DNA from 4 places in the Pseudoalteromonas sp. 23_GOM-1509m genome. Region 4 is predicted to be linked to each of the others. Evidence: predicted binding sites of a transcription regulator. Region 4 holds the regulator's gene; each other region holds the start of a gene.

Region 1 (6,058 bases), on a different contig from region 4:
CATCAGGTGGCACACAAGGCTTTGGTGGTTCATCGCCAGCATCGTCGGTTGATGAGTCGCGCGATGTGATCTCGTTTTACTTAGACGCTGAAGCTTACGTTATTGAGGATGTGATTATCTCAGGGGCGTTACGTTACGATAATTACAAAGGATTTGGCGATACAGTTAACTTTAAACTCGCGGGTAACTGGTCACTAACCGAAGATATTTCACTTCGTGGTGCATTAAGCTCAGGATTTAGAGCGCCTTCAATGCAGCAGTTGTACTTTAACAATATCAGCACGCAGTTTGTTGTTGGTCCTAATGGCAATTTAGTGGCTGAAGAAGTGGGCACGTTTAGAAACGATTCAACACTGGCGCAAAGTTTAGGTATTCCTAAGTTAACAGAAGAGAAATCACAAAACCGCAGTTTAGGTATTGTTTATAATGTAAGCGATAATATTAATGTAACGCTTGATTACTACTCAATCGATATTGACGACCGTATTGTAATTAGTAATCGCTTAGGCAAAGGTTTATCAAACAGTCTTGATGCAGCGTTACTGAGCTCGGGTGCTGGTGCAGGACAGTTTTTCTTAAATGGTGCTGACACAGAAACGCAAGGTATCGACTTTGTAGCTACATGGAATACAGAAGGCCTAGGCGGCACGCTTGATTTTACATTAGCGGCCAACTTTACCGAAACCGATGTCGTGTCGTTATTTACACCTGCAGGTTCTGGTCTTGAAACCGTGCCAGTCGATGATGTGTTTTCTGATCAAGAAATTTCTATCATTGAAGAATGGCAACCAGAAGATCGCATTAACTTAAGTGCGCTTTATCGCCGTGACGATTGGACTGTTAATTTATCACTTAATCGTTTTGGTGAGTATACAGTTGAAGATGGCGGCCGCCAGACTTACGGTGCTGAAATTTTAACTGACATTAAAGTTAATTACTTTGTAACTGATAATTTATCGGTAAATATTGGCGCAAATAACTTATTTGATGTTTATCCAGATGAAAACACCATAGGTAATTCACGTTCGGGTACTATTGTAGATGCTCAAGGTAATACCATTGTCAGCAGTGATGGGGTATTTAAGTACTCTCGTCGTTCAGCGCCATTTGGTTTTAACGGTGCTTACTACTACGTAGGTGCAGAATACCGCTTTTAATTAATAACTCTCCTATTGTTATTTAACAACCAAAGGGCCGTAAGGCCCTTTTATAGTTTTTAAACTTAATGTTTTTGCATTTTACTCATTTCAGCATGACAGCTTTGCATGGTAAGCAATACCTTTGACAGCGCCGCTTCACAATCATGTGATTGAGGCTTTTTTAACGCTGTTTTAATTTCTTCTAAGGTTTTATCTTCTACTTCTTCAAGCTCTTTAATGTAGGTTTGGTCGTTATCGCTAGTGAATGTACTGAGCAAAGCGGTAAATGCTCTGCGTGCTTCTACCGCGAACGAAGAGCCATCTTCACGTGCACCTTGTTGATTAATTGCATAGGGTTGTAAGCTTTCAACACTTACTTTGCGGGCGTCGATCATGCGCTGAAATAATGCACTTACGCTAGGATCTTGTACTTTATCTTGTGCTTTTTCGTAAAAGTCGATACCGCTATTCATTACTTGGATAATGTCGGTGATATGATTTATCTCTTGTCCTTGATGGGTGCTCATAATAATGACCTCTGTTAATTTAAAATACATAGATAACTAAGCAAGCGGCATTCCAACGCGGTTTTATTTTTAACTAATTGTTTTTAATGGTTTTATTATTGTGGGGAGGTCTAGGTAAGCTTGCTAACATGCTGCTAGCAAGCAAAATTTACATAAAAGCATGTAAGAAGGTTATTTAAGCTCTTCAGCTACTTCGGCCACTTTTTGACGTAACCAAATATGGCTAGCATCTCTGTGTAACAAAGGGCTCCATATCATATCAAGTTCAAATGGTGGAATTGGAAAGGGTGGTTCAAGTATTTTAAGCCCCGGATCGTCTACATAAATATTGGCCGCTTTTGAAGGTAAAGTCGCCACGAGGTTTTTTTCTTTCGCTAAATGAATCGCAACATGGTAGTTACGAGTAAACGTGGCAATATTTCGATGCTTCCCAAAATGTGCGAGCGCTTCGTCAACCCAACCCAGCTTTTGCACATCTTTTGGATCCATGCCAACCCCAACACCAAAGCCTGTTTTACTTACCCAAATATGACGGGCTTTTAAATAGCTATCTAGGCTAAAGTTTTCAATAATAGGGTTGTCGGATCTTACTAAACAGCAAAAGCTATCTTTCCAAATTCGCTTATGATGAAACGATTGCGGTAAGTTCTCGAAGCGGTTAATTGCCATGTCTACTTTACCGTTTTCTACATCATGAAAAGTTACATCGCTGGGCGTTAAAATATCTAATGTGGTGTCTGGGGCTTCTTCATGTAATTTCCCTAACAAACGCGGTGCCATGGTACTGGCTGCATAGTCACTGGCCATAATTCTAAACACGCGTTTACTTTGTTTAGCTTCAAATTCGCGATTAGGTGCTAGCGTTTCTTCAAGCGTCATCAAAATACCGCGAATAACAGGCTGTAACTCAATAGCGCGCTCGGTCGGCACCATACCATCGCTGGTACGCACTAAAATAGGATCGTTAAAAAGGTTACGTAGGCGTTTAAGTCCATTACTCATTGCCGGTTGAGTAATACTAAGCTGGTTAGCGGCACGAGTAACGTTACATTCGCGCAGTAACGTATCGAGATAAACCAGTAAATTTAAATCTATTTTACTTATATTCATTGTGTGTCCTTAACGTTTACCAGTAATGGATAAAACGCTGTGCTGTAGGATAGGGATAAATATGACTCACCTTTCCATTTTTTATATTTTGTTGTGCTTGTTTCCAAAAGCTCACATCAAGTAGTTCTGGGTGCGTACTGGTTAAAAATTGTTTATATGTTGGGTTAGGCATTACAAAGGTACATAATTGCTCTGGAAATACATCTTGCGGAGCAACCGAGTAACTTTGTTCATCCATCAAATAATCATCATAACTTTTTGCTTTGGGTAGTGCTCTAAAGTTCATGTCTGTTAAATATTGCACTTCATCGTAATCATAAAAAATAATACGTTTGTGCTTACTTACACCAAAGTTCTTTAACAGCATATCGCCAGGGAAAATATTCACGGCAATCATTTCTTTAAGCGCCTGGCCATACTCTTCAATGGCATCGGCGGCACTTTTTTCGTCTGCATTTTCTAAAAACAAATTAAGCGGTGTCATTCGCCGTTCAATGTATAAATGTTTTATGATTAACCAGTCACTTTCAATCACCATCGATGAGCCAATGGTTTTGTGCAACTGTGCTAACAAGTTACTATCAAATCGTGCCAAAGGAAATACGACGTTTGAATACTCTATGGTGTCAGCCATTCGGCCAACACGGTCATGACTTTTAACCAGTTGATAGCGTTTTAATACCGTATCGCGACCAAACGGCTTACTTTCACCAAATTTATCTTTAATAACTTTAAATACATAACCAAACGAGGGTAGGGTAAATACCATCATCACCATACCCGGTGTACCGGGAGCAATGGTAAATTCATCATTAGAATGGGTTAAATGATTCAAAAACTCGCGATAAAACTCGGTTTTACCTTGTTTATGAAAGCCTATGGCGTTGTAAAGCTCGGCGAGGGTTTTATTAGGCATAAGTTGATTTAAAAACCGTACTAACGCTGAAGGAGCATGAGTTTCTACCATAAAATAGGCACGCGCAAAGCCAAAAATAACGCGCATTTGTGACGACTTTGTAAGTAAGGCATCTAAATAAAGGCCTTTATCTTCATGGTGTAACACCGCAATAATAAAAGGCTGAACGCCACTTTGCGATACAACGCGCCCCACAATGTAAGCGGCTTTATTACGATAAAACGGGGTATGTAATATATCAAAACGCATTTGCCAATGTTGGTGGTGTGTATCGGGTGCTTGTTTATAAAAGGCTTTAACTAATAAACGAATATCGCGTTCTAGATTGACAAAATCGGCCTTAAAATCAAAGTGATTAATAATGCGCTTAATGGTGGGCTTTAAACCATCTACAACAGGAAAATAACTACGGTATTCAGCTTCAACGGGCACAGAAGGCGCATCTTTGAGCGTGGCTTCTACAAAAATAAAGTCATTGTGAAAATAGCGGCGGTGGTACAGGCGGCAGAATACTGAATTATAAAATGTTTCAGCAAGTTCTGCTTGCGGATGAAAACATAAAAAGTGTTGGTAAAGCTTTTTCACTTCAAGCCATAAGCTCTCGTTTAGCGCGTCTGTTTGCTGGCGTTCTCTTAGTGTTTTTGTTGTTTCGTTTACCCGATCATCGTAATAGCTTATACGCAGGCGACTTATATCATTAATGGCTTGCCAGTCTCTTTTAGCAAAAGCGTAGGGAGCCTTGGCTGTTGTTCTTTGAAACAGCAAATAATGCTTTTTAAAACCGGTTAAAATTAATTCAGCAATTTGGCGTGGTTGCATCAGTACTCCTTAATAGACGCCTTTAGGTGTTTAGGATAATGCCGGTGGTTATACCAATTTTATTAAAAACATGATCATTCTAGCGTTTTAAATAATCCGCTAGCTGCGTTAAAAATTATTTATATAGAACAAGTATGTATCATAATTTTCGCCTTGTTATCGACTTATTTCTTTGTCGCTATAATAGATCACTAATTTAATGCAATTGGTATTAGTATTAAATCCGAAAAAGGTGGTCAAAGGAAATTACACCACTAAACACACAATAGAGTTTATGCTCTATAGATGTTAAGGGTATGTTATTTTATATTTAAAACCAAGCTAATTAAGATGATAATTATTGAAGTTAGTCTGATTAAGGTTGATAGGCATCAATCTTTTTTTGTAACTTTTTAATACGCTTTTCAATCAATGCTTTATCTTTTTTATATTGCTTATCTAATTTTTTCTGTGTGTTTCTAATATCTTTGCTAATACGCTTTTTATCATCTGCGCTCAATATATGATTTAAACGCTGCTGTTGTTTAAAATCAGCCCTGTCTTTTTCTCGTAAAAGTATTGCTAACTTATGCTGATTACTGCGCAGCTCTGCTTCTAGGTTGGAAATAATCGTATCTCGTTCCAGCTCGTTTAACTGTTTGGTATAGTTTATTTCTTTACCGGTTTGCTTAGGCTCAGTGGCGGTTATTGTGTGTGAGGTAGCATTATCACTACAGGGAAATTGAGAGAAAGTGGTGCCTTTGGGAGTGACGCACTTGAAATAGGTGGTTTGAGCTAATGCAAGAGAGCTAAAACATAAAATACAGACAGTAATGATCAGATTAATAACGCTGAACATAATGATTATCCTTTGTATATTCTGATCGAGTTAATAATTTTTAATGATAAAAACTATAACCTAGCTTGGGGGGATAGCAAGTGCAAAGGAGTAATAACAGAAACTAAGCGAGTCAGTTTTAATGACTCGCTCGTATTATGAGGTGCTATTGAGAAAATGTTTTAAGCTTTTTAATACCATGCACTAAGAATGGAATATCAAGCCCTTGTTCAATTGAAAACCCTTCAGCGGCAGAGATATTTCTAAAATTTCCATCACGATCAATAAGCGTGATTCTATCTTTTTTGTAAGCAATCACCACGCCTTGCGAGTAATTAACCCCAATATTATTACTTTTACTGTACAAGTTTTCGCCCAGCATAGTTTGCTGCGCAAGCGCATTACAGTTTAAGTATTCGCCAAGGCTCGTAGCGATAATATCGCTGGGCTGAATTAAACCGTTCACCTTAGAAATAAATTTATCGGAGCTGTACAATGTTGACGTGGTTACAATTTCATTGCTATTTTGCGAGATACTAAAAGCAAAAAATTCAGTAGCGTCATCACGTACAGTGGCGTTTTCAGCCCCTTTGACAATTCTTATTGCACTGTCTTTGTGTGCTTGCTCGTTAATAAAGCTCAGCTCATCAATACCGGCCACTTCCACACTACGGCGTTGGCTTTGCCAAACGGGTAAAGTTTGCTGCTCAATAATGTTCGTTTTGTAAAA
Region 2 (6,058 bases), on a different contig from region 4:
ATTTACAAGGTGTTGCAGGCCATGGCGCTCATCCCGACGTGTTAAGTCGCGCAGGGGCTGAAGATGCCGATATGATTATTGCGGTGACCAGCTCAGATGAAGTTAACATGGTGGCATGCCAAGTTGCCTACAGTATTTTTAATACACCGACCAAAATAGCCCGTATTCGCTCTGAGCAGTATTTAAAATACCGCGAAAAACTCTTTCATAATGATGACTTACCTGTCGATCATTACATAGCCCCAGAAGCACTCGTTACTAAGTATATTCGCCGCCTAATAGACTACCCTGGCGCATTACAAGTACTACAATTTGCCGATGGCATGCTCTCTTTAGTGGCTGTAAAAGCCTACTATGGCGGCTTATTGGTAGGCTATGCCCTATCTACACTTAAGCAGCATATTCCTAATGTTGAAACTCGAGTAGCCGCTATTTACCGCCAAGGTAAAGCGATAAAACCCTTAGGCACCACCGTAATAGAAGCCGATGATGAAGTATTTTTTATTGCTGCAACCAAACACATTCGTGCGGTAATGAACGAGCTACAAAAGCTGGAACGCTCGTATAAAAAAATCATGATTGCCGGTGGCGGTAATATTGGTGCAGGTCTAGCCCGTTCACTGGAAAGAAACCACAGCGTTAAGTTACTAGAGCGAAGTAAAGAGCGTGCCGAACAGCTTTCTGAAATGCTCGACAACACCGTGGTATTTTGTGGTGATGCATCCGATCAGGAGCTGCTCTCTGAAGAACACATTGAACAGGTTGATGTTTTCATTGCCGTTACCAACGACGATGAAGTAAATATAATGTCGGCTATGCTCGCAAAACGCATGGGGGCACAAAAAACCATGGTACTTATTCAACGAGGCGCTTACGTTGATTTAGTACAGGGCGGCGAAATTGATATTGCGATTTCACCACAACAAGCGACTATTTCTGCATTGCTGACTCACGTGCGCCGTGGTGATATTGTAAACGTGTACTCGTTGCGTAAAGGAGCTGCAGAAGCCATAGAAGCGGTTGCCCATGGTGATGAAAATACCTCTAAAGTGGTAGGTCGCGCAATTGCCGATATTAAATTGCCTGCAGGTACCACAATAGGTGCAATTGTGCGAAATGACGATGTACTGATTGCCCATGACGATACAATTATTTTGTCAGGCGATCATGTAATCATGTTCTTAATTGATAAAAAGCACATTAACGTGGTTGAAAAGTTATTCCAAGTTAGCGCTATTTTTCTATAATTAAACTGCTTGAGTTAAGTAATCAACAAACACAAAAAAGCCGCTGACTATTAAGCGGCTTTAGTGGAGTATGATGGGGTAATACTTATTGTACTCTTGCAAACTCTTCTTTAGAAAGTTCACCATTTCCGTCAGTATCTAAGTCATCAAAAATATTCATTAGTTGTTTATTAGACGCAGCTTCCTGCTGACTAATTACACCGTCGCCATTACTATCAAAAGAGGCAAAATCTACCGCTGCATAAGCTGCTGATGATGACGCTAATACTAAAATCGCAAGTGTTGTGTTTAATGCTTTCATAATAAGTCTCCTATAAGAGGGAAATCCTTTTCTGAGATCCCTGTGCAATGAAAAAAGTCAAAAATTAAAAGTTTGCAAACTCAGCTTTAGAAAGCTCACCATTACCGTCAGTATCAAGCTCAGTAAATGCGGCTGTTAAATCAGCGTTTACAGCGGCTTCACTTTGACTAATAGCGCCGTTACCATCATTATCAAGCGCGTCAAAGTCGCTTGCTGCAAAAGCAGCTGATGAAGAAGCTAGCGCGATAAGTGCAAATGTTTTATGTAATGTTTTCATAATTTAATCCTTCAAAATGTAATGCAATGGTTTATCAAAAAATTGTGTCTAGCTATCACGGTCCTTGTTATTCTCTTTCATAGGCTTCCTTGCCTATTTAGGCTGTCTTTGGCAACTCAGAATATACTTAGCCTTATCTTATGCTTTCGAAAATTCTTCTTTTGATAGCTCACCGTTTTGGTCAGTATCAAGCTCTGAGAACATGCTCATTAATTTTGCATCAACCGATGCTTCGCTTTGGCTAATAGCGCCGTTACCGTCGGTATCTAGTGTGTCAAAGTCGCTCGCTGCAAAGGCAGCTGATGAAGAAGCAAGAGCGATAAGTGCAAATGTTTTGTGTAATGTTTTCATAATGAGTATTCCTTAAAATCGTTTAAATAATGAGGGAGCTTTTAACTCCCAAAACTTTAATAGCTTAGGGTTATGCTTTAGAGAACTCTTGTTTTGATAACTCACCGTTTTGGTCAGTATCAAGCTCTGAAAACATGCTCATTAATTTTGCATCAACCGATGCTTCGCTTTGACTAATTGCGCCGTTGCCGTCAACGTCTAGCGTGTCAAAGTCGCTTGCTGCAAAAGCGGCTGATGATGAAGCTAATGCGATAAGTGCTAAAGTTTTATTAATGCTTTTCATAATCAATCTTCCTTCAAAGTTTATGTTTTATGCGATTAAGTGTTTTACTTTAAATCACGTTTCGTTCTATACAGCCTGACTATTACAACTTCGATGCCAAAAATATAAAAACCATAATTTTCAATAAATTAACCAGCAACTAGCTGAAAATGGCGCTATTTAACTCGTTATTTTGTTGCTTTTTAGCAACAGTAGATAAGGCAATAAAATTAAAACAATAAAAATCAAAGAGTTGAGTTTAAGAAAAACCCCACACAGTCGGTGAGCAACCGCTAAAAAAGAGGATTAAATAAACAAAAAAGAGGAGGAATTGAGTTTAATTTTGTTATAAACAAAAAAATTAGAATAAAAAACATATTTAACTAATTGTTTTTAATGAATTTATAAAATAAATTTGAAATGGCTTTTAAAAATAACAACAACACATGGCTATTTGTTGCAAAAGAGCGAAAATGTTAGAGCTTGTTGATATTTTAGAATTGTAAAATGTTCAGCGTCGAAAGATAACAGGCCTTATACAATTTCAACTTCAAGTGCACTAGGGTCAATGAAGTGATCCCCCATCAGGGTTTTCATTTGCTCTTCACTGGCAAATAATCGAATTCCGCAATATATGCCCTTAGCATGTTTTTTCACACTGCATATTTGCCCTTCGTGCTTTGTATCTTCATCAAACACTACGATGCAACGCATATCTTTAATGTCGTCGATTTCTTGGGTTGTTTTAATATCAAACATAACACCCGTTAACGAAATATCTTTTATAACGCCTTCAAAGGAAGGGCGATCATCCGATAATTTTAACTTGGCTGGAAACAGCGTCGGTATACGCGCTTGCGAGCGCAGTTCAAATAGCTGTACTTGTGAAGGATAGTCGATAAACAATAACTTAGCCGGGTGAGATGCTACAGACATAAGCTGCTGACGAAACGCTAAAACATGCCCACCACTGCCCTCTATAAGCGCTCTTACCACCACCATCACACCATCGCGTAAATAATCACTTGCCATGGGGAGCCGTTTTGCATTGGGGTAATTTAAAATAATAAACTTATTTTCTAATAAGCCTATAAACTCTGTTTTTACGCGTCGGCTACTCGTGGGGGTGAGGATTTCTAAATCAACTATGCCACCCGTGACGATTTGGTTTAACTTTTCCAAATTGGTTTTTCGCATATTTCCTTCCTGATATTTATAACGTTATCCACGCCAAAATGTTGGGGTAAATAGCACAAGTAAGGTAAATATCTCTAAACGACCAAATACCATTGCCACGGTTAATATCCATTTTGCAGTATCGGTAATAGCGCCATAATGAGAAGCAACATCACCTAAACCAGGCCCAAGGTTATTTAAACACGCTGCCGTTGCTGAGAATGCCGTTATATTGTCTAACCCGGTGCCCATTAACGCTAACATAATAATAATAAAGACTAGTGCATAAGCCGAGAAAAAACCCCATACCGCTTCAACTACTTTATCTGGTAGCGCCTTTCGTCCTAACTTTATAGAGTATATAGCTCGAGGATGCACTAAGCGGTTTAGCTCTCGCACCCCTTGTAGATAAAGTAAAAACACGCGCACTACTTTCATACCGCCACCAGTTGAACCAGCACAGCCACCAATAAAACTAGAGAATATTAATAAAATAGGTAAAAACAAAGGCCAAGCAGAAAAGTTATCTGTGGCAAATCCTGCGGTGCTGCTTATAGATACAGCTTGAAACAATGCCTGATCGAGGGTTTCATCGCCATTGGCATAAACATCGTGAGATGAAAGTACCGTGAAACAAATCACCACCAGCGCGAGCTGAATACATAGAAACACTTTGAATTCAGGGTCACGAATGTAGACACTAATATTACGACTCGCTACAGCAGCATAATGCAGAGAAAAGTTAATGGCTGCGATAATTAAAAAGAACACACAAATAAAGTTAATTACTGGGCTATCAAAATGCCCCATTGAAGCGTCATAAGTAGAAAAACCACCAATGGCCACCGTAGAAAAAGCATGGCAAATTGCATCAAACCAATTCATGCCAGCGCTCCAATACGCCAAAGTACATGCAAGGGTAATAGACACATAAATATACCAAAGGTGTTTAGCGGTGTCGGCTATACGCGGGGTCATTTTGGAATCTTTTACGGGGCCTGGAATCTCAGCCCGATACAACTGCATACCACCTACGCCAAGCATTGGCAGGATTGCTACCGCTAATACAATGATCCCCATACCACCAAACCACTGTAATTGTTGGCGATAAAACAATACCGATTTAGGCAGATACTCTATGCCGGTCAGTACGGTAGCTCCTGTAGTGGTTAAGCCAGAAAAGGCTTCAAACACGGCATCGGCCAAAGAGAGGTTGGGTTCTTGTAAAAATACCAGCGGTAAGGAGGCAAACGCGCCTAGTACCAGCCAAAACAAAACCACGATTAAAAAGCCTTCGCGGGCTTTTAAATCGCCATGCTCATGCCTATTTGGGTAATAAGCCATTAAGCCAATAACAACACTGAATATAAAGGCTAAAACAAACGGCACCCCTCCACCATCTTTATAAATTAAAGACACTAGCGCTGGTGGCACCATAGTAATACTGAATAGCGCAACCAATTGGCCAAGAATTTTTATGATGGTACGAAATTGCATTGAGCGTATCGCTTTTTTATTAGTAAATTAAAATAACTACTGTATGACTCGAAATTTAATGTTTAATCATTAAATGGAATGAATGTAAGACTATTACTCTTTGATTGTTAACTCAACTGCGCCGTGGCTTAAATCAAAAATATCTTTGATGGCTTGCTGCGCTTGGCGACTATCAATGGTAATAGTCCACTCAATATTTGCAGTAAACTGCTTTTCAATATTAAGTACCTGAAAGTTGGTTTTTAAGTATTGCTCTATCGCCCCTTGCATACTGTATTCACTAAAGCCCACCAGCTCAGCACTCGGCACTTTCACCACGGTTTGTAGTTTTGCTAAGGCATTATTGAGTGAACCACCATAAGCACGCACCAGCCCACCCGTACCGAGCTTTATACCTCCAAAGTAACGTGTTACCACAGCGGTCACTTCACCTAAGCCTGAGCCCACTAGCACATTGAGCATGGGTTTACCGGCGGTGCCATTGGGCTCTCCGTCATCAGAAAAGCCATAAACATGGCTGCCACCTGGGTTACCTGCAACATGTGCCCAACAATTGTGGCGTGCATCACTATATTTTTCTTCAATATTTTTAATAAAGGCTTTCGCAGCATTTAGATCGGGCGTGTGACCTATATGAACGATAAAGGTACTTTTTTTAATTTCTTCTTGATGAAATACAGCTTCGGCTGGGTATTTATATTCAGACATAGCACTTACTTAGGCTTTAATTAAAAAAATGGGGCCAAAAGGCCCCTTTGTATCCGTTTATTTTAGCGCGTATTGACTAACTCGTCTTTAATAAGGATTTAGTCGAGTAATAAATTACGCGTCATATTTTCTAGGCTATCTTCGTGAACAATAATATTGTCCTCGATACGAATACCGCCAAAAGGTTTAAACGCTTCGACCTTTTCCCAGTTAATAAACTGCTTATTGTCTGTTTGTGC
Region 3 (6,058 bases), on a different contig from region 4:
GCTAATGCCCGGTGGAAACGTTAAATCTATTTTAAAAGGAACTTGCGTAGACCAGCCATCAAGTGCCCCTAGTGCAAGTTGCGGATCCGCATACGCAGCGCGAGGGATAGAAACATTTTCGTCATTTAGCTCACCAGGAATGTTTAATGTGCCATCGCGCGTACCGCTCATCAATAAATCATTAGGAACCGAAATTACACCATTTGCAGGGTCAAATTTTACCGTAGCTTTTGGAATAACTGTAACTGAATCGTTTTTAACATCTTCTAACGTTTCTCCGCCGCCACAGCCTGCTAATGCAGCTGCAACTGAGAGCGAGAGTAGCATTTTTTTCATAGTGTTCTCCGCACAAATCTTATTTTTATAGTGTGTTTATAGTCAGTGTAATTAAGTTAAAATAATGTAGCTAGTATATTAATGAGACATTAGACCAGTTAAACTTAACGTAAACTTTCTAGTTTCGCCACCTAAATTTGTAATAAATTCGATTACTTGTCGATTTGCTATGTTAAAATCAAAAAAAATTTAAACATTGGTACTTTTATGCATACCTATCAAGCAACTGAAAACGCACTTAAAGACAAAGTAATTTTGATAACAGGCGCAGGTGATGGTATCGGCCGTGTTGCAGCAATTACTTATGCTAAACATGGTGCAACCGTTATTTTATTAGGAAAAACAACTAATAAACTAGAATGTGTGTATGACGAAATCGTCAATGCAGGCTACCCACAGCCAGCGATTGTGCCTATGGACTTAAAAGGTGCAACTAAACAAAACTACCGCGACCTTGCTGCAACTATCGAGAGCCAATTTGGCCGCCTTGATGGACTATTAAATAACGCGGGTATTTTAGGTACTTTAGGGCCGTTGGAGCACTTTTGTTCATCAACATTCGAAAATGTAATGAAAGTAAACGTAACTGCACAAGCGATGATCACCAAAGCGTTGTTCCCTGTAATGCGTAAGTCAAAAAGTGCTTCAGTGGTATTTACCTCATCGGGTGTAGGTCGTAAAGGAAGAGAATTTTGGGGACCTTACGCTATTTCTAAGTTTGCGGTAGAGGGTATGATGCAAACATGGGCGTGTGAAGTTGAAAAAACGCCAATCCGTGTTAACTGCATCAATCCAGGCGCAACACGTACATCAATGCGTGCAAGTGCATTTCCAGGTGAAGATCGTGATTTACTAGCAACACCTGAAGATTTAATGCCAACTTACCTGTATTTAATGAGTGATGACTCAAAAAATATCAATGGCCAATCGTTAGACGCACAAGCTAAAAAGTAATATTTAGTTTTAAACGTAAAAAAGCCGCTATAAAAAGCGGCTTTGTTGTTTTATGCTTTAATTACTTACGTTTAGTCGGTTTTACACGTTGATTGTGCTTTTTAACCGCCTTGCGAATTTGGTTTATTTTAGCGCGCTTGTCTTTACGCTTTTCAGGAATAACCGACAGCTTAGTTTGTGTTTCTTTGCCAAGCTTTACTGTTTTACGTAAATAGTTAACCGTATCTAAATCATACTCAATCCAGCCACCTTGCGGTACACGCTTATCAAGCTCTAATTTACCGTAACGAATACGAATAAGACGTGATACTTCCACATCTTGTGATTGCCATAAACGACGCACTTCACGGTTACGACCTTCGTTAAGCGTTACATTATACCAACGATTAATACCTTCACCGCCCATAGGCTTGATACCAGTGAACTTTGCGGGGCCATCTTCAAGTTCTACGCCACGCAATAAGTTTTTCATTGTTTCGTCAGTGACTTCACCAAATACACGTGCTGAATATTCGCGTTCAACTTCATAGCTTGGGTGCATTAAGCGGTTTGCCAATTCACCGTCATTGGTAAACAGCATTAGGCCTGAGGTATTCACGTCTAATCGGCCTACTGCTATCCAGCGATCGCCATCAATACGAGGTAAGCGGTCAAAAACGGTTCTACGGCCTTCAGGGTCTTTACGCGTACTTAACTCGCCTTCTGGTTTGTTATACATAATTACACGACAAATTCTGTCTGCTTTTTCTTCTATTTTAACGGTATGGCCGTCAACACGAATTAAATCGGTTTCTTCAACCCTGTCGCCTAACTTAGCTACTTTACCATTTACACTCACACGATTTGCATCAATGTATTTTTCCATTTCACGGCGTGAGCCTACACCTGCACGGGCTAGGACTTTTTGTAACTTTTCACCTTGTATACTCATTCGGATGGTTCTCTCACAGAAGGATCACTTAATAACTGGGTAATTTTACTTTGCTGTTGCTCTGGCAATGCGGGTAAATCATGAAGTCCCGTTATCGAAAAATAATCTAAAAATTGTTTAGTCGTTGCATAAAGTGCCGGTTTACCGGGTACTTCTTTATGCCCAACTACTTTAATCCACTCTCTTTCAAGCAGAGTTTTAATAATATTTGAGCCAGTTGCTACACCCCGCACTTGCTCAATTTCACCACGGGTAATGGGTTGCTTGTATGCAATTAACGACAGGGTTTCGAGTAAAGCTCTCGAGTATTTAGGGGCACGTTCTTGCCATAAATTACTCAACCATGGGCTTAAACTACTGCACGCTTGAAAACGATAGCCACTGCCTACCTCAACTAAACGTATTCCACGCGTCTGATAGTGAACTTGAATGGCCTCTACAGCATCATTAATGCGCGCCATAGAAATTGCTAAGTCGTTTAAAACCGTGTCCTTAAGATGACGTTTTGATACGGGTTTGCCTGCCACAAAAATCGCCGCTTCAATGATTTCAATTAATTGTTCATCACTAATTCGCCGACCAACCATAATCACTCTAAAGTTAATAAAAACACACAGCCATCTATTATGACAGAACAACGGCAAACTAGGAAAACATATTAATAAAATAACATTTTATAGGTATAAAAAAGCCAGTGAAAAACACTGGCTTGGTATCAAGTGTATTTAATAATGTAATTTAGCTATTTTTAAATTGCTCAAGTGCATCGTCCTCTGCAACAGAATCACCATGCTTTTTGATATAGCTATTAAACTCTTTTTTACTTACTCGTTTATCTTTATTGCTGTCCATGTAACCAAAATGATTTGAAATATCATCATCGTCAGCTTCAGAAACTGAAATAAAACCGTTGCTATCATTATCTAAGCTTTTAAAGTCATTTTCTATTTTATCAAACTTCGCAATATCAGCCTTAAATGCAGACTCACTCACTTCACTATCTGTAGCAACTTTCCCAGCATTTAGCTGCATATAAGCATCATATTCATTACGGCTTATTTGATTATCCATATTTGTATCAATATTTGAAAAGTGCTGCCAAATACTATCATCGTCGGCTTCTGTTTTAGAAATAAAGCCATCGCTGTCGTTATCTAAGCTTGCAAAATCACTGTCGATTTTTTCTAAACCTTGATTTGAAGAACAAGCGGCTAAACTCAATGCGGCTAAAACAGTAGAAGCTATCGTTAATTTTTTCATCAGACGTATCCTTGTATTAATAAATTTCAAATCTAGTGATACAAATACGATGCCAAAAAAAATAAACCCTTAAAATCAAACAATTAACCAAAAACAACTTCTATTGCGATATTTAATAATGCAATTTTTGCAAGCTACTCTGGTAATTTTTGCAAAAAAAAGCTCGGTAAGAACCGAGCTATTTATATCTAATACGGTAATTTAGATTGCAGCGTTTTGGTAACGCTTAACAAAATCAGTAACGCTTTGGCCATTACACTTTAATGAATTTAAGTTACCAATTTGCTTACGTACTGGTTGTAAGCCTTGCTTTAATGCAGTCATACATAACTGTGTTTCTTGGTGTGAATCTTTTGCAAATACTTCTACTTTAGACACAACTGATTGTGTTGCTGCTTCTTTTTTTGCAATGTCACGGATGTCTTGACCGTTACATAGGATACTTTTTGAATAACGCGATAAATATACACCGTGCTTTGCTGCCATTTTACGAGCAGCCGAAAACCCCTCATTGGCGCTTACAACACATAAATTAGACTCTAATTTGTTGTCTTGGCTGTAATACGTATTGCTTTGCGCAGTAGCAGTTACAGAAACAAAAAGAGAGGTGGCTAAAAGTAATTGAGTTTTCATCAGGTGGTCCTATTTGAACGAGTTAAACAAACGATTTTTGCGCATTATATAGACAACTTTTAACATATCAATTGAATATTTTATTTATTTTATTATTTAATATTGCATTTACAATGTTTAAACATTAAGCAAAAATTGATCAACATTTGTGCAGCTATTTTCTCGTTTCAATCATGTTATGTCACTCCAAATACTGATACAATTTAGCTAACAATGAAAATAAATTTGAAGGTAAACTTTATGAAAGTGATTTCTTTTAATATCAATGGCCTGCGTGCTCGCCTACATCAGTTACAAGCTATTATTGATAAACACCAGCCAGATATTATTGGTCTTCAAGAGATCAAAGTGCACGATGAAGCATTTCCGCTAGACGATGTACAAAAAATGGGTTATCACGTTTATTTTCATGGACAAAAAGCGCATTATGGTGTGGCAATGTTATGCAAAAAAGAACCTAAGTCGGTATTAAAAGGCTTTACCACCGACACAGATGAGTCGCAAAAGCGAATGATCAGCGTTACCGTAGAGCAAGAAAATGGCCGTGACCTACATGTCATGAATGGTTATTTCCCGCAAGGCGATAACATCAACCACGAAACTAAATTCCCTTATAAACGTCAATTTTATCAAGACTTAATGACTCACCTAAATAGTCATTACACGCCTGATCAAGATGTAATTGTAATGGGCGATATTAATATCTCTCCAACCGATTTAGATATTGGTATTGGTGAGGTAAACGCAAAACGCTGGTTAAAAACCGGAAAATGTTCATTTCAACCCGTTGAGCGTGAATGGCTAGCAACGTTATTAAACTGGGGCTTTAAAGACACCTTTAGAGAGCAAAACCCAGAAACTAACGATCAATACTCGTGGTTTGACTACCGCTCTAAGGGTTTTGTTGATAATCGTGGACTAAGGATTGATGTGGTTTTGGCAACGCATGACTTAGCAGCTCGCTGTATCGACACCGGTATAGATTACGAATTACGTGCTATCGACAAGCCTTCAGATCATGCGCCTATTTGGTCTGAGTTTAATTAACGATTATGCTAAGCGTGCAATTACAGGCATTACTGTGGATTGGTGTTATTGCTATTGGCTTTTTAAGTGTTAATAAATCAACATACGCCAATTTATTTAATACGCCAGCAAGGCAAACGGGCGTTTTTGCCTGCGCGCTGGTGCTCGCTTTACTATGGCGTATAAAAGCCGGTATTTTACCTAGTCTTGATCTTCATATATTGGGCATTACTGCTGTTACGCTGATTTTAGGCTGGCGTCTGGCTATTTTAAGTTGTGTATTAGCAACAGCCCTGCTAACTGCTTTTGGACAAATAGCATTCGAGCTGATTGCGGTAAAATTACTAATAAGTGCGTTTATTCCAGTATTATTAAGCTACTTTGTATTTATGCTTTGTTACCACTACTTAGCGCGGCACTTTTTTATCTATATATTTGTTTGTAGCTTTTTAACGGCTGGTGTCGTTGCTTGCGTTAACATTATACTCGGGGGTGTTTTTTATTACGCAATTGGCGAATATAATTGGCATCAGCTAACAGAAAACTACATTTATCTCAGTCCTATTTTAGCGTTTCCTGAAGCAATGCTAAACGGTATGGCAATAACTGTTATGATCACATATCGCCCGCACTGGGTAAAAACTTTTTTTGATAAGGACTATTTAGGCTCATGAGTCTTCATTACCATTGCCCTATTTGCAAACTTCCATTGGCACTTAATGAAAAAACATTACGTTGTGATAATAATCACAGTTTTGATTTTGCCAAAGAAGGCTATGTAAACTTACTCCCCGTGCAAAATAAAAACTCTAAACAGCCCGGTGACTCTTTAGAAATGGTACAAGCAAGGCGTTCTTTTTTAGAGCAAAGCCATTATGCATTTTTACAGACGGCCTTAGCTAATTTAGTCAAACCGCT
Region 4 (6,058 bases):
GAAGAACTCAAAGCATTTAACACCAAAGACGGATTTGGTATCAAAGCCCTGATTAACAGCGGTTTTGAAGTCGCCGTGATCACCGGGCGCCATTCTCATATAGTGCAGCAACGTATGAGCAGTTTAACCGTACAACATATATATCAAGGCCAAGAAGACAAACTCATAGCCTATCAAGAATTAAAACAAAAATTAGCGCTTAGCGATGAGCAAATTGCTTATATAGGTGATGATAGCCCAGACATGCCAGTAATGGAGCAAGTCGGTTTTGCGGTTGCCGTAAACGATGCTCATCCACTTATTAAACGTTTATCACATTATGTAACCCAACTGCCCGGCGGTTTTGGTGCGGTAAGAGAGCTGACAGACTTACTTATGCTCGAAAATAACAAGCCACTAACTAGCCAAGGAACGAGTTCATGAATGTAGCGCGCATTATACTGAGCGTTTTATTCATAAGCTGTATGGTTTGGCTCTGGTATCCTTATTTTACTAAGGTTGATATTACTGCAAGCGAAGAAACACAAGTTATTGCTAAGCCTGATTATACCGCTATTGAGCTAAAACAAACGGCTTATAATGAACAAGGTAAAGTGAGCCATAAGGTAACTGCGGTAAAAATGGAGTTGTATCAACAACTCGGTTTTACCTTTTTTGAAAAGCCTATATTCACTTTATACAACGAGCAGCAAACATGGCGTATTAACGCCGATGAAGCCACCCTCTACGACGACCGTCAACTGGTGTTAGAGGGTAATGTAACCGCTCAAAACTTAGTAGATAACGCCATGATCGATACGATCACCGCCCAGACCATCAATGTTGATATAAAACTATTAACCATGCAATCACAGCAGCCTGTCGTTATTACAGGACCTAATTTAAAAATCACAGGTAAAGGCCTTGAGGCCGATTTAAAAACCGAGGTGATTAAACTTATTAACCATACGCGAACCCTATATTATGACCAATAACCTATTTAAAATTTTAATTGTTCCCTCACTATTAATTGCTTTTAACAGTAATGGCGCTGAACCTGCTGAAGCCCCCGCTGCTAATCAAATTTCAATTAGTGCAGATAAGCAAGAAGGTCAATTAAAAGAAAACGTAGGCATTTTTGAGAAAAATGTTGAAATTATTCATGGTAATCGCCGTATCACAGCTGACCGTTTAGAAGTGCATAAACGCGATGATCTAGGCGATAACAAACAGTTATTAATTGCCACAGGCAGCCCTGCATATTTTGAAGAAACACAAGCTGATGGCACTATAATGAGCGCCAGTGCTAATGAAGTGCGTTACGATGTGTCGCTGCGTTTTTTAACCTTAATCGGCGATGCAAGCATTGCTCAAGCAGGTCAAAAAATAACAGCTAAAAGTATCACTTACGATATCGAGCAGCAGTTAATTAGCGCAGAAAAAGACGAAAACTCAACAGACCGTGTACACACTATTTTAGTCCCTGTTGAAAATAAAAAAGAAGATGATAAAGGCCAACCATGAGCACATTAAAAGCAGAGCTATTAGCTAAAAGCTACAAAGGTCGTGAAGTTGTAAAAAACGTTGGCCTAGAGGTTGAAGCTGGCAGTATTGTGGGGTTACTTGGCCCTAATGGTGCAGGTAAAACCACCACTTTTTATATGATTGTAGGCCTTGTGCCTAGCGATAAAGGCAAAATATCAATTGATGATAAAGATATTACTTTATTACCGATGCACAGCCGAGCGCGTTTAGGGATTGGTTATTTACCGCAAGAGTCGTCTATTTTTAGAAAGCTGACTGTTTATCAAAACTTAATGGCTATCTTAGAAACACGTAAAGAATTAAATAAACAACAACGCGAAGATACCTTAAATAATTTACTTGATGAATTTAGCATTCAGCATATCCGCGATAGTCAAGGTATGGCTTTATCAGGTGGTGAACGTCGCCGCGTTGAAATTGCTCGCGCGTTAGCAGCAAACCCTAAATTTATCCTTTTAGACGAACCCTTTGCGGGGGTTGATCCTATCTCAGTATTAGATATTAAAAAGATTATAGAGCATCTTAAAAACCGAGGAATTGGCGTACTTATCACAGATCACAACGTACGCGAAACTCTTGATGTTTGTGAAAAAGCCTACATAGTTTCTCATGGGGAGTTAATTGCATCAGGCACTCCAGAATATGTATTAAACGATAAAACAGTACGCGATGTTTATTTAGGCGAGCAGTTCAAGCTCTAATATGTGTGTTATTACACTAAGCATCTGCTAAGATTAATTATACTAATTTAAAAGGATTGTTAGAGATACATGAGGCAATCATTACAGCTGCGCATGGGCCAGCAACTTACAATGACTCCACAGTTGCAACAAGCAATTCGCTTATTGCAACTCAGTACATTGGATCTCCAGCAAGAAATTCAAGAAGCGCTCGATAGCAACCCCTTGCTTGAAGTTGAAGAACACGATTACAGCGAAGACACTGCAGGTAAAAACGAACAAAAAGCCGATAACGATGACTTAACGCTAAGTGCCTCAGCTGACGATAAACCTAGCGAGTATGAGCAAGATAGCGGCGAAGCAATGACCAAAGACACCATTAGCGATGATATGGCTATGGATGTTACTTGGGATGAATATATGAGCGCTGCGCCTGCCTCTTCATCGGGCCCAATGCCAGAAGATGAATCTATTTATCAAGGCTCTTCGACTGAAACGCTGCATGAGTATTTAATGTGGCAACTTCAACTGACGCCGTTTAGTCCTACCGATGAAGCGATAGCTATTGCAATTGTAGAAGCTGTGGACGATTCAGGGATTCTAACCCTTAGCTGTGAAGAAATATTAGAAAGCTTTAACCAAGAAAACGACGGCGAAGATGAAGTTGAACTTGACGAAATAGAAGCGGTACTAAAGCGTATTCAACTATTTGATCCAGTGGGAATAGCCGCGCGTAGTTTACAAGAGTGCTTGTGTATTCAGCTAAATCAATTTGATAAAGACACACCTTTTTTAAACGAAACAAAAATGATCTTAACCGATCATATTGATTTACTTGCTGCACGTGACTATCGCACGTTAATGAAAAAAACAAAGCTTAAAGAAGATGAGCTTAAAGAAATCATGACGTTGATTCATACGCTCAGCCCAAAACCGGCAGACACTATTGTTAGAGAAGAGTCTGAATACGTTATTCCTGATGTGTCGGTTAAGAAAGTTAAAGGTCGTTGGGTAGTTGAATTAAACCCAGATAGCATGCCTAAGATCAGAGTAAATAGCCAATATGCAGCTATGTCGCGTACGGTTAAATCAAGTGGTGATAGCCAGTTTATTCGCTCGCACTTACAAGAGGCTAAATGGTTTATAAAAAGCTTAGAAAGTAGGAATGACACGCTACTTAAAGTAACCAACTGTATTGTGCAGCAGCAACAGGCCTTTTTTGAACACGGTCCTGAGGCTATGAAGCCTATGGTGCTTAACGATGTGGCTGAAATGGTGGAAATGCATGAGTCGACTATATCGCGTGTTACTACGCAAAAATACATGCATACACCACGTGGCATTTTTGAGCTTAAATATTTCTTTTCAAGCCATGTAAGTACTGAAAATGGTGGCGAATGTTCATCAACAGCAATACGTGCATTAATTAAAAAATTAATCGCTGCAGAAAACTCAGCTAAACCATTGAGTGATAGTAAAATTGCAGATATATTGGCAGAGCAAGGAATTAAAGTAGCGAGGAGAACCATTGCAAAATATCGCGAATCTCTAGCTATTCCCCCGTCTAATCAACGTAAAAGTTTGATTTAAGGCGTACAACAAAGAGGAAAATGTTTATGCAACTGAATTTAACTGGTCGCCATGTAGATATTACCGACTCGCTTAGAGACTACGTAAATAGTAAATTTTCGAAGTTACAGAGGCACACTGATCACATAACGAATGTGCACGTTATTCTCGATGTAGAAAAACTAAACCAAAAAGCTGAAGCAACCGTTCATGTTAGTGGCGCTGAGATTTTTGCCTCTACTGAGCATCAAGATATGTATGCCGCTATAGACTCGCTCATTGACAAGCTAGATCGTCAAGTAATTAAACACAAAGAGAAACTTGCTCGACACTAACACTATGAAACTAAGCTCACTTATCTGTCAGGACTGCAGTAAAGCTGCGGTCCTTTTTAATAGTAAAAAAAGAATTTTAGAATTTATCAGTGAATTGGCTCACAATAAGCTGCCCTATTTAACACAACAAGATATTCTTAATGCATTAACTGCAAGAGAAAAGCTTGGAAGTACAGGCATTGGCCGAGGCATTGCTATTCCACATGGTCGCATGAGTGGAGCTCAAGAGCCCCTTGCTTTGATTTTAGTGAGCGAAACAGCTATTAATTTTGATGCGATTGATAACCGGCCGGTTGACATTTTTGTCGCGTTAATTGTTCCCGATGGCGATAATCAGCAGCATTTGAAGACGCTAGCCACGATTGCTGATAAGCTCAATGATAAAGAATTTTGTAAACAGTTACGCGCCGCCAAATCGGATAGCGAACTGTATCAGGTTATCGTCAGTCAATCGTAGTAATAAAGAAAGGTGATAAATGGAATTAATAATTATAAGCGGTCGTTCAGGCTCAGGTAAATCTGTGGCGTTACGCGTTGTGGAAGACTTAGGTTATTATTGTGTAGACAATATTCCTCTTAATTTATTACCATCATTAGTGCGCAGTGTTTCCGACAGTTATAATAAAATTGCCGTGAGTGTTGATGTACGTAACCTACCTAAAGAGCAACAGCAGTTTAATGAAATCATTGAATATTTACCTGGTTTTACTAAACCAACGGTATTTTATTTAGACAGTGACGATCAAACATTAATAAAACGTTTTTCAGAAACGCGACGTCTCCACCCTTTATCTATTGATTCTTTGCCGCTTGATTTAGCCATAAAAAAAGAAAAACAACTACTTGATGTATTGATTAACCGTGCTGATTATATGATTGATACCACGGATTTAAGTGTGCATCAGCTTGCTGAGTCTATTCGTGAAAAAATACTCGGAAAAAAAGATAAACAACTGATCATTACCTTTGAGTCATTTGGTTTTAAACACGGCATCCCTAAAGAAGCAGATTACGTATTCGATGCCCGATTTTTACCAAACCCGCATTGGGAGCCTGAACTTAAGCCACTTACAGGGCTGGACCAACCAGTAAAAGACTACCTAGCAAGTCACAGTATAGTGCAAAAATTTACATGGCAAATTCAAACATTTGTGCAAACATGGCTGCCGCATTTAGAACGAAATAACCGCAGCTACTTAACCATTGCAATTGGCTGTACCGGTGGGCAACACCGCTCTGTTTATTTAGCGCAAACCATTGGCGAAAGCTTTGCAATGAGCCATCCTAATGTAAAAATTCGCCACCGAGAACAAGAATAATACCGAGTGAGAACATGCAATGCGCTTAGAAAATACATTTTTAATAAAAAACAAATTAGGATTACACGCTAGAGCGGCGACAGTATTAGCTCAGCTTTCTGTGCAATTTGATGCCACAATCACTTTATTTCAAGATGACAAACAAGCCGCTGGCGATAGCGTGCTGGCACTTATGTTACTCGAAAGCAGCCAAGGCAAAGAAGTTAAGGTGGTATGCGAAGGCCCCGACGCTGAGCCTGCACTTAGCGCAATAGGTGAGCTCATCGACCAACGATTTAATGAGCAAGAATAAAAAAGTTCATTATTAACTCATCATCCTAAGCTTAGGTTAATAGTGGTTGAGGTAGTTTGCTCACATAAAGTAAGATAAACTAAAATTGAATAGCATTTATACCCTTCCAGCATGTAATACAATTTAATTAAGGACGCCAATGCCTGAAGCTTTAGAACAAGATATTCCACTACAACAACTAAAACAGGTGACTAAGTCACTAAATAGTGGTCAATTTGTTCAAGTTAGACGCATGCTGGCAAAAACGGCGCCTTGTGATACCGCACTTCTTTTAGAATCATCCCCGCATAAAATTCGCCGTATGCTCTGGCAGCTTGTTGATCCTGATGTACAAGGTGA

Evidence for each region. The regulator sigma-54, encoded in region 4, starts transcription at its own class of promoters, with help from an activator protein. The targets are predictions, from matches to a motif close to GTTGGCACGNNNNTNGNNT.
Region 1: a site for sigma-54 is predicted at 1,705-1,723, ahead of N523_RS0118125 (ferritin-like domain-containing protein). Genes of this name have one in related genera too.
Region 2: a site for sigma-54 is predicted at 2,542-2,560, ahead of N523_RS0109440 (EF-hand domain-containing protein). Genes of this name have one in related genera too.
Region 3: a site for sigma-54 is predicted at 3,520-3,538, ahead of N523_RS0106730 (EF-hand domain-containing protein). Genes of this name have one in related genera too.

What each region holds. Positions count from the first base shown of each region.
Region 1 covers NZ_KI912435.1:133,217-139,274, forward strand. Annotated here, with positions in the region: gene N523_RS0118120 (TonB-dependent receptor plug domain-containing protein) at 1-1,157, shown strand, start outside; gene N523_RS0118125 (ferritin-like domain-containing protein) at 1,223-1,666, opposite strand; gene N523_RS0118130 (LysR family transcriptional regulator) at 1,838-2,776, opposite strand; gene aceK (bifunctional isocitrate dehydrogenase kinase/phosphatase) at 2,793-4,511, opposite strand; gene N523_RS0118140 (DUF4124 domain-containing protein) at 4,867-5,349, opposite strand; gene N523_RS0118145 (DUF3413 domain-containing protein) at 5,495-6,058, opposite strand, start outside.
Region 2 covers NZ_JADO01000022.1:12,677-18,734, forward strand. Annotated here, with positions in the region: gene trkA (Trk system potassium transporter TrkA) at 1-1,247, shown strand, start outside; gene N523_RS0109425 (EF-hand domain-containing protein) at 1,333-1,548, opposite strand; gene N523_RS0109430 (EF-hand domain-containing protein) at 1,613-1,825, opposite strand; gene N523_RS0109435 (EF-hand domain-containing protein) at 1,964-2,176, opposite strand; gene N523_RS0109440 (EF-hand domain-containing protein) at 2,247-2,459, opposite strand; gene N523_RS0109445 (flagellar brake domain-containing protein) at 2,973-3,635, opposite strand; gene N523_RS0109450 (TrkH family potassium uptake protein) at 3,660-5,111, opposite strand; gene N523_RS0109455 (YigZ family protein) at 5,205-5,819, opposite strand; gene pepQ (Xaa-Pro dipeptidase) at 5,918-6,058, opposite strand, start outside.
Region 3 covers NZ_JADO01000015.1:27,312-33,369, forward strand. Annotated here, with positions in the region: gene N523_RS0106710 (VolA/Pla-1 family phospholipase) at 1-336, opposite strand, end outside; gene N523_RS0106715 (YciK family oxidoreductase) at 544-1,290, shown strand; gene rluB (23S rRNA pseudouridine(2605) synthase RluB) at 1,352-2,221, opposite strand; gene scpB (SMC-Scp complex subunit ScpB) at 2,218-2,808, opposite strand; gene N523_RS0106730 (EF-hand domain-containing protein) at 2,960-3,481, opposite strand; gene N523_RS0106735 (hypothetical protein) at 3,683-4,114, opposite strand; gene xthA (exodeoxyribonuclease III) at 4,355-5,161, shown strand; gene N523_RS0106745 (energy-coupling factor ABC transporter permease) at 5,167-5,814, shown strand; gene rlmA (23S rRNA (guanine(745)-N(1))-methyltransferase) at 5,811-6,058, shown strand, end outside.
Region 4 covers NZ_JADO01000011.1:161,864-167,921, reverse strand. Annotated here, with positions in the region: gene kdsC (3-deoxy-manno-octulosonate-8-phosphatase KdsC) at 1-423, shown strand, start outside; gene lptC (LPS export ABC transporter periplasmic protein LptC) at 420-974, shown strand; gene lptA (lipopolysaccharide transport periplasmic protein LptA) at 964-1,503, shown strand; gene lptB (LPS export ABC transporter ATP-binding protein) at 1,500-2,225, shown strand; gene N523_RS0105435 (RNA polymerase factor sigma-54) at 2,295-3,794, shown strand; gene hpf (ribosome hibernation promoting factor) at 3,821-4,108, shown strand; gene ptsN (PTS IIA-like nitrogen regulatory protein PtsN) at 4,113-4,565, shown strand; gene rapZ (RNase adapter RapZ) at 4,585-5,427, shown strand; gene N523_RS0105415 (HPr family phosphocarrier protein) at 5,447-5,719, shown strand; gene mgtE (magnesium transporter) at 5,859-6,058, shown strand, end outside.